2 regions of the Nonomuraea sp. NPDC049655 genome follow, and region 2 is predicted to be linked to the other one. Evidence: riboswitches for the same ligand, from Rfam matches in the RefSeq annotation. Region 2 holds a riboswitch; the other holds the start of a gene.
The links. Region 2 has a riboswitch for cobalamin ahead of ACIBQ6_RS28315 (CbtB domain-containing protein). Riboswitches for the same ligand answer to the same signal wherever they lie in the genome.

Region 1 (3,608 bases), on a different contig from region 2:
GTGCTCGCCGCCGCGGCCGAGCTGTTCGCCACCCGCGACCCGCGCGGCGTGACCATGGACGACATCGCCAAGGCCGCCGGCGTCGGGCGGGGCACGCTCTACCGCCGCTATCCCGACACCGTCTCGATCGCGCAGGCCCTGCTGGACGAGCACGAGCGCGAGCTGCAGGAACGCCTGCTGCGCGGCGACCCGCCGCTCGGCCCCGGCGCGCCCCCCGCCGACCGGCTCGCCGCCTTCTACACCGCGATGGTCGACCTGCTGGACGAGCACATCTCGCTCGTCCTGGGCGCCGAGCAGGGCGCGTTGCGCTACGCCACGGGCGCCTACGGGTTCTGGCGGGCGCACGTGCGGGTGCTGCTGGCCGAGGCGGGCGTCCCGGAGACCGAGGCGCTGGCCGACATCCTCCTCGCCCCGCTGGGCCCCGACGTCTACGCCGAGCAGCGCAGGCGCGGGCTCACCCCCGAGCAGATCACCGCCGCCCTGGCCCGGCTGGCGCACGGCATCGTCGCCCGGGACGCCGGGCGCTGACCGCGCCGGCGGCGGCTCACCCCCAGGCCGCCGCCTTGTCGTACGGGTCGACGTTCCTGAAGGCCATCCCGACGATCTCCTCGACGTCGTCGTCGCCGTAGGTCCCGGGCAGGGCGAGCCCGATCTCGATGTCCAGGAGCTCGTAACGCTGGTGATGCCAGCAGGCGGAGAGCACGGTCGCCTAGAGCTCCGCCGGTCGAGCCCTTGAAGATCCACCGGTCGGTGTCCCCGCGCGAGGGGCCGGCCCGTCCTCGCCTGGCCGCTCCGGTCGCGGGTTACGCGGTGAGGGCGTCGCGGAGGAAGCTCAGGATGTCCGCCCGCGCGTCCTCGGCCTGGGGGGCCAGCACCGGCATGCTGAGGAAGGCGTGCCCGGCCTCGGGGTACTCGGCCAGGCGGGCGGGGGTGCCGGCGGCCTGCAGCGCCTCGGCGTAGCGGCGGCCGTGGTCGGCGATCGGGTCGTGGGTCGGCACCGCCACGAGCGCCGGGGCCAGCCCGCCCAGGTCGCCGGCGTGCAGCGGGGAGAGCGCGCGGGCGTCCGTCCCCTCGGGCACGGCGAGCCGGTGGAACAGCCGCAGCACCGGCACGCTGAGCGTCGGGGTGTCGGCGTACTGGATCATCGACGGGTGGCCGAACATCGTCCCGGCCACCTCCACGGCGGGATTGACCAGCACCTGGGCCTTCAGGGGCAGACCGGCGTCGCGGGCCCTGATCGCCGCCAGGGCGCAGATCAGCCCGCCGCAGCTCTCGCCGAACAGGACGGCCCGCGCCGGGTCGACGCCCCACTGCGCGGCGTGCTCCAGCACGTGCCGGAGCACGTCCCAGCCGTCGTCGGCGGCGGCGGCCAGCGGCGTGTGCCAGTCGAGCAGGCGGTGGTCCACCGAGACGACGACGGCGGGCAGGTGGGCGGCGAGGTGGCTGTTGACCCAGTCGCTCTGCGGCGCCGTGCCGACGAAGCCGCCGCCGTGCACGTGCAGCACGAGCGGCAGGACGTCCCCCGGCTCGGCCGCTCGGGGCCGGTGGACCCGGACGCGGATGTCGCGGCCGGGCAGCGCCACCGTCCGCCAGTCGACGGCGGCGCCGGGATCCGGCCGGCCGGTGATCGCCTGTGCCTCGACGGAGGCGCGCAGCCGGTTCTCCGCCTCGACGTAGGCGGCCAGTTCGGCGGGGGTGACGGTGTCCCAGTCCGGCGTGACCGGACGGCGGCCGGTGGAGGTCTCGCTCATGGTGGTCTCCTCAGGTTTTCGCTACTTGAAGTATCGATACCTAAGGTAGCGAAAACCGGGCAGGGCCGGTCTATGACCTCGATCACATGCCGGTCCGCCCGTGAGGCCCGCGGGGAGCGGCTCCGCGGCGGGTGGCCGGATCGGAGCGGGGGTTCTTCGCAACACGAGATGTTGGGTGTGACTTTTTGATCCGCCCTATATATGGTGTCTCCCGCAGCCGGTTCGGCCGCCCCGCCAGGGCGGCCGAGGCAAGAGGGAACCCGGTGGGAATCCGGGACTGCCCCGCAGCGGTGAGTGGGAACGACCGCCGTCAGACGCACTGGGCCGAAGGCCCGGGAAGCGACGGCCAGTAGGCAGCGACAGCATGCCCATGAGTCCGAAGACCTGCCGGCGCGCCGCGCGCGATCATGCGCGCGCGGCTGGTCCGAGGCCGCGCGGGACGGTGGACGGCACCGGCGAGAGGGCTGTGGCGCCTCGCCGTCCGCCTCCTGCGCGCGTTCTCGGCCACTGACCGAGTTCACGAGGGGAGAGCGCAGTGACGGTCACAGGGGACCCGATGACGGACCTGGCCGGGACGGCGCGGGCGGACGCCGACAGGTCCGCGCCGCGGCGCGTCCAGATGCAGGTGCGCAAGCGCAACGGCACTGCGGAGCCGGTCGACGTCAACAAGATCGTACGTGCGGTGGAGCACTGGGCGACCGATCTGACGGACATCGACCCGATGCGGGTGGCCACCAAGACGATCAGCGGCCTCTACGACGGGGCCACCACCGCCGAGCTGGACCGGCTGTCCATCCAGACGGCCGCCGAGATGATCGGCGAGGAGCCGCAGTACTCGCGCCTGGCCGCGCGGCTGCTGTCGGGCTACATCGACAAGGAGGTCCGCGGGCAGGGCGTGGCCTCCTTCAGCCAGGCGATCCGGCTGGGCCACGCCGAGGGGCTCATCGGCGACGAGACCGCCGAGTTCGTCAACGCCAACGCCCGCAAGCTCGACGACGCCATCGACGTCACCGCCGACCTGCGGTTCGAGTACTTCGGGCTGCGCACGGTCTATGACCGTTACCTGCTGCGCCACCCGTCCACCCGGCTGGTGGTGGAGACGCCGCAGTACTGGCTGCTGCGCGTGGCCTGCGGGCTGGCCGAGACGCCCGCCGAGGCGGTCGGCTTCTACCGGCTCATGTCGTCGCTGGCCTATCTGCCCAGCTCGCCGACGCTGTTCAACTCCGGCACCCGGCACACCCAGATGTCCTCCTGCTATCTGGTCGACTCGCCCCGTGACGAGATCGGCTCCATCTACGACCGTTACGCCCAGGTGGCGCAGCTGTCGAAGTTCGCCGGCGGGATCGGCATCTCCTGGTCGCGGGTGCGCTCCAGGGGCGCGCTGATCCGCGGCACGAACGGGCACTCCAACGGCATCGTCCCGTGGCTGCGCACGCTCGACGCGTCCGTGGCCGCCGTCAACCAGGGCGGCCGGCGCAAGGGCGCGGCCTGCGTCTACCTGGAGCCCTGGCACCCGGACGTCGAGGAGTTCCTGGAACTGCGCGACAACACCGGCGAGGACGCCCGCCGCACCCACAACCTCAACCTGGCCAACTGGATCCCCGACGAGTTCATGCGCCGGGTCGAGGCCGACGGCACCTGGTCGCTGTTCGACCCCGACGAGGTCCCCGAGCTGCCCGACCTGTGGGGCGAGGGGTTCGAGGAGGCCTACCGCGCCGCCGAGCGCGACGGCCGGTACGTCCGGCAGGTCAAGGCCCGCGACCTGTACGCCAAGATGATGCGCACCCTGGCCCAGACCGGCAACGGCTGGATGACCTTCAAGGACGCCGCCAACCGCCTGTGCAACCAGGCGGCCGA
Region 2 (3,608 bases):
AACCGCACGCCGGGAACCCGGGAGCGCGCGGCGGCGATGCGGGCCGACAACGCCGATTCCTCCGCCGTCCATCGACGCGCGAACGCCGCCGCGTCCGCCTCGAAGGCCAGCCGCCGCCGCACCACCTCGGCGCGCTCCTCCGGGTCGCGGGACGCCCTGACCTCGACCGTCAGCCCGAACCGGTCCAGAAGCTGCGGACGCAGCTCGCCCTCCTCCGGGTTCATGGTGCCCACCAGCAGGAAGCGGGCGGCATGGCGGACCGACACCGACTCCCGCTCGACGTAGCACGTGCCCAGCGCGGCCGCGTCGAGCAGCAGGTCCACGAGGTGGTCGTGCAGGAGGTTCACCTCGTCCACGTACAGGACGCCGCGGTGGGCGGCCGCCAGCAGCCCCGGCTCGAACGCCTTCACCCCCTCCGTCAGCGCCCGCTCGACGTCGAGCGAGCCGGCAAGCCGGTCCTCCGACGCGCCGACCGGCAGCTCCACCAGGGCGGCCGGCCGTTCCACCCGCCCGGCGCCGGGCTCGTGCGGCCCGTCCGGGCACTCAGGGTCGGGTACGACGGGGTCGCAGGCGAACCGGCAGCCGGGCACCACGCACACCGTGGGCAACTGGGCCGCCAGTGCCCGCACGATCGTGGACTTCGCCGTTCCCTTCTCCCCGCGGACGAGCACCCCGCCCACCCGGGGCGACACCGCGTTCAGCACCAGCGCCAGCTTCAGGTCGCCGAGCCCGACGACGGCGCTGAACGGATAGGTGACGATCAAGACTCAGCCTTCCGGTTGACGTGGACCACCCGCCAGCCGTCCCGCGCGACGGTCAGCTCGGTGGTGGACAGAGGAGCCAGGTCGAAACGGGCCGCGCGCAGCGGATCCAGCCCCAGGGCATGGCCGAGCGCCGCTCTGATGACGCCCGCGTCGCAGACCACGACGGCCCGCGGCACGTCCCGTACCGAGTCGAGCCAGCCCGCCACCCTGGCGGCGAGCGCGCTCAGTGACTCACCGCCGTGCGGGGCGGCGTGGGGGTCGGCCAGCCAGCTCGCCAGCGCGTCCGGCTCCGCCAGCGCGACCCGTCCGTACGGCAGGCCCCGCCACCGGCCGCAGTCCGCCTCCGCCAGGGCGGGAACCTCGCGGGCCGCCAGCCCCATGGCGGCGGCCGTCTGCCGCGCGGCCCTGCAGGGAGCGGCCCATGCCGCCGCCGCCTCGACGGGCCCCGGAGCGGCGGCCCTGGTCAGGCTCGCCGCGTCGGCGTCCTCGTCGGCGGGAAAGCACCCGGCCCGCATCCCCGGTGTCGTGGCATGCCGGACGAACAGCACCTTGCTCAGCTCGGCGCCGCGACCAGCGGGTGAGCCGCCGTACGCCGCTCCGCCCGGTCGCTCGCCCAGCCGAACAGCACGCCGAACGCCGCCCAGAAGACGAGCTGCGTGCCGAGCGAGGCGAGCCGGAACTCCCACAGCAGCGTGGCGGGGAACCCGTCGGGCACCTCATCGACCGCCGGCAGCAACCACCACGCGGCGACGACGGGCACCAGGAACGCGACCGCCGCCGCCGTCCAGCGAGCCCATGGGCCGCCGTCGACGCGGCGGGCCGTCGCCACCGCGATCGCCGTCGCCGCCAGCCCGACGAGGATCATCACCACGTAGAGCAGCGTGCGGCTGTTGATGGTGTCCGGATCGCCCACCGCAGGCGGGTTGGCCGGATATTTCACGAAGGGCACGAGGATGATCGCGGCGAACGCCGTACCGGCCGCGGCGACCGCCAGCCGCCCGTCGGAACGCGGGCCGACCCGCCCGCGCAGTCCGGCGAACACCAGGGCGAACACTCCGCCCACGGCCAGCCCGTAGAGCCCGGTGGCCAGGAACAGCCCCGCCTTCTGCACGGGCCTGCCGACCACGGCGTCCTCGCCGTGACTGTGCTCGGCCGCTTCGGCGTGGCCGTGCCCGGCCGTCCCGGCGTCCGGATCGGGCGCCTCGGCCTGGGCGGCGGCCTCCTCCAGGGCGATCGCGTGGTCCACGCGAGGTTCACCGAAGGCGAAGGCGAAGGCGCCCGCGATCAGTCCGGCCAGGAGTCCGACGAGCAGACCTCTGGCCAGGAAGGTGCGTACCATGACGGGCCCTCAGTGGCAGGGCACGCCGAGCAGGTGACGCCCGTCGTGCATCAGCTCGTGCAGGAAGGTGCCGGTCTGGGAGATGGCGCCGTTGTCCATCAGAACCAGGTAGGCGACCAGCAGCAGCACGGGCACGGCCAGCAGCAGCCAAGGGCGCAGGCGCGGAAAGGGAATCGTCGACGGGGTGGACAACCCGGTCATGTCAAGCCTCCTCAGGGGTCACGCGTCCCATATCACGAGGTCACGGCTGCCAAGCGACCTGGCTCCCGGGATCTACGTCCCGGATACAGTGGCGCGTCCGCACCGGCATCTCACCGGATTTCCCTTGGACAACCGTGAAATCTACCGGAACGTATCCTTTCCTCACGTTCGCGTCAACAGGCGACCGGTGCCCCTCGGTCTCCTGCCGCTCCGCCGCGCGCCTTTGCGAAAGGCCCAGAATTCTACCTCGCCGAGTATGCGGATCTAGCTTGCGTTGGTCATTCGACCGCATATCGACAGCCACGCTGGGCATCGAGGGAATATAGGAGGACCCGGTGCCATGAATGTTGCCCGCGAGGTGCGCGACCGCTATACGGACGCGTTCAACGCCCACGACATGACGGCACTGCTCGGCACTTTCAGCCCGGCCGGAGTGTCCATCAGCCCCGAAGGCGTATCTCAGGGACACAGCGAGCTGGCCTCCTATCTGGAGGAGTTCTGGACGGCGTTCCCCGACGTCCGGGCCGTGATCACGGAGTCCTCCGAGGGTGAGGCGACAACCGTCGACGAGCTTCTCATGGTCGGAACTCACCGAGGCCCATACACCATGCCCGACGGTCAGGTGCTGCACGCGACGGGCCGCCCTGTGCGTTTGCGATGCTGTTATGTCTGCACAGTGGAAGACGGACTCATCACGAGCTTGCGCCTCTATTTCGATCAACTGGAGTTGCTCACCCAGCTCTCCGACTCGGTGATTCTGCAGCGTCCTTAGCGAATTGCCGGACGCGACGGATCGCCCCCCGCGTCCGCCCGTCCTGCACCTGACAGATGTACCCTCAGCAGGGCTCTGGTCGATCTTCGCGGCCGGCCGCACTCCGGCCGCATGACGACGGACACACACGACCTGACCGCCGCTGACACGACCCCGCGATGGGGGCTGCGCGGCGGTGAGGGTCATGACGCCCACCTCCGGATGCCGGTAGTCGCGCGAGATGGAGGCGCGGTTGCTCACCGGGTGCTCGGTCCACATCGCACGGAACTCCAGGCTGAGCGCCGGCAGCTCGTCGACCAGCGCGTTCAGCCCTTCGTCGGTGGGGAAACGGATGTCGCCCCGCCGGCCGACCGCGATCGCGGGCCGGTCGGTGAAGGCGTCCGCATCAGCCTGATGCCGGGACGCGGCCGCTCGGGCTTGGCCCTCGCCCCGGCCCGGGCGGCCCTGGCCAGCCGGTGCAGGTGGGGCAGCTCGTCGTCGTCCAGCCGCAGGACGCGGGCGACAGCGTCCAGGACGTCGTCCGAGACGTTGG

Region 1: another riboswitch for cobalamin. It lies ahead of ACIBQ6_RS37160 (ribonucleoside-diphosphate reductase subunit alpha); the one in region 2 lies ahead of ACIBQ6_RS28315 (CbtB domain-containing protein).

Annotation. Positions count from the first base shown of each region.
Region 1 covers NZ_JBITLS010000013.1:289,423-293,030, reverse strand. Annotated here, with positions in the region: gene ACIBQ6_RS37175 (TetR/AcrR family transcriptional regulator) at 1-528, shown strand, start outside; gene ACIBQ6_RS37170 (hypothetical protein) at 545-703, opposite strand; gene ACIBQ6_RS37165 (alpha/beta hydrolase) at 804-1,751, opposite strand; cobalamin riboswitch at 1,953-2,158, shown strand; gene ACIBQ6_RS37160 (ribonucleoside-diphosphate reductase subunit alpha) at 2,287-3,608, shown strand, end outside.
Region 2 covers NZ_JBITLS010000009.1:156,176-159,783, forward strand. Annotated here, with positions in the region: gene ACIBQ6_RS28300 (VWA domain-containing protein) at 1-764, opposite strand, end outside; gene ACIBQ6_RS28305 (histidine phosphatase family protein) at 761-1,312, opposite strand; gene ACIBQ6_RS28310 (CbtA family protein) at 1,318-2,103, opposite strand; gene ACIBQ6_RS28315 (CbtB domain-containing protein) at 2,113-2,304, opposite strand; cobalamin riboswitch at 2,339-2,468, opposite strand; gene ACIBQ6_RS28320 (nuclear transport factor 2 family protein) at 2,645-3,076, shown strand; partial or broken gene ACIBQ6_RS28325 (hypothetical protein) at 3,308-3,433, opposite strand; gene ACIBQ6_RS28330 (helix-turn-helix domain-containing protein) at 3,382-3,608, opposite strand, start outside.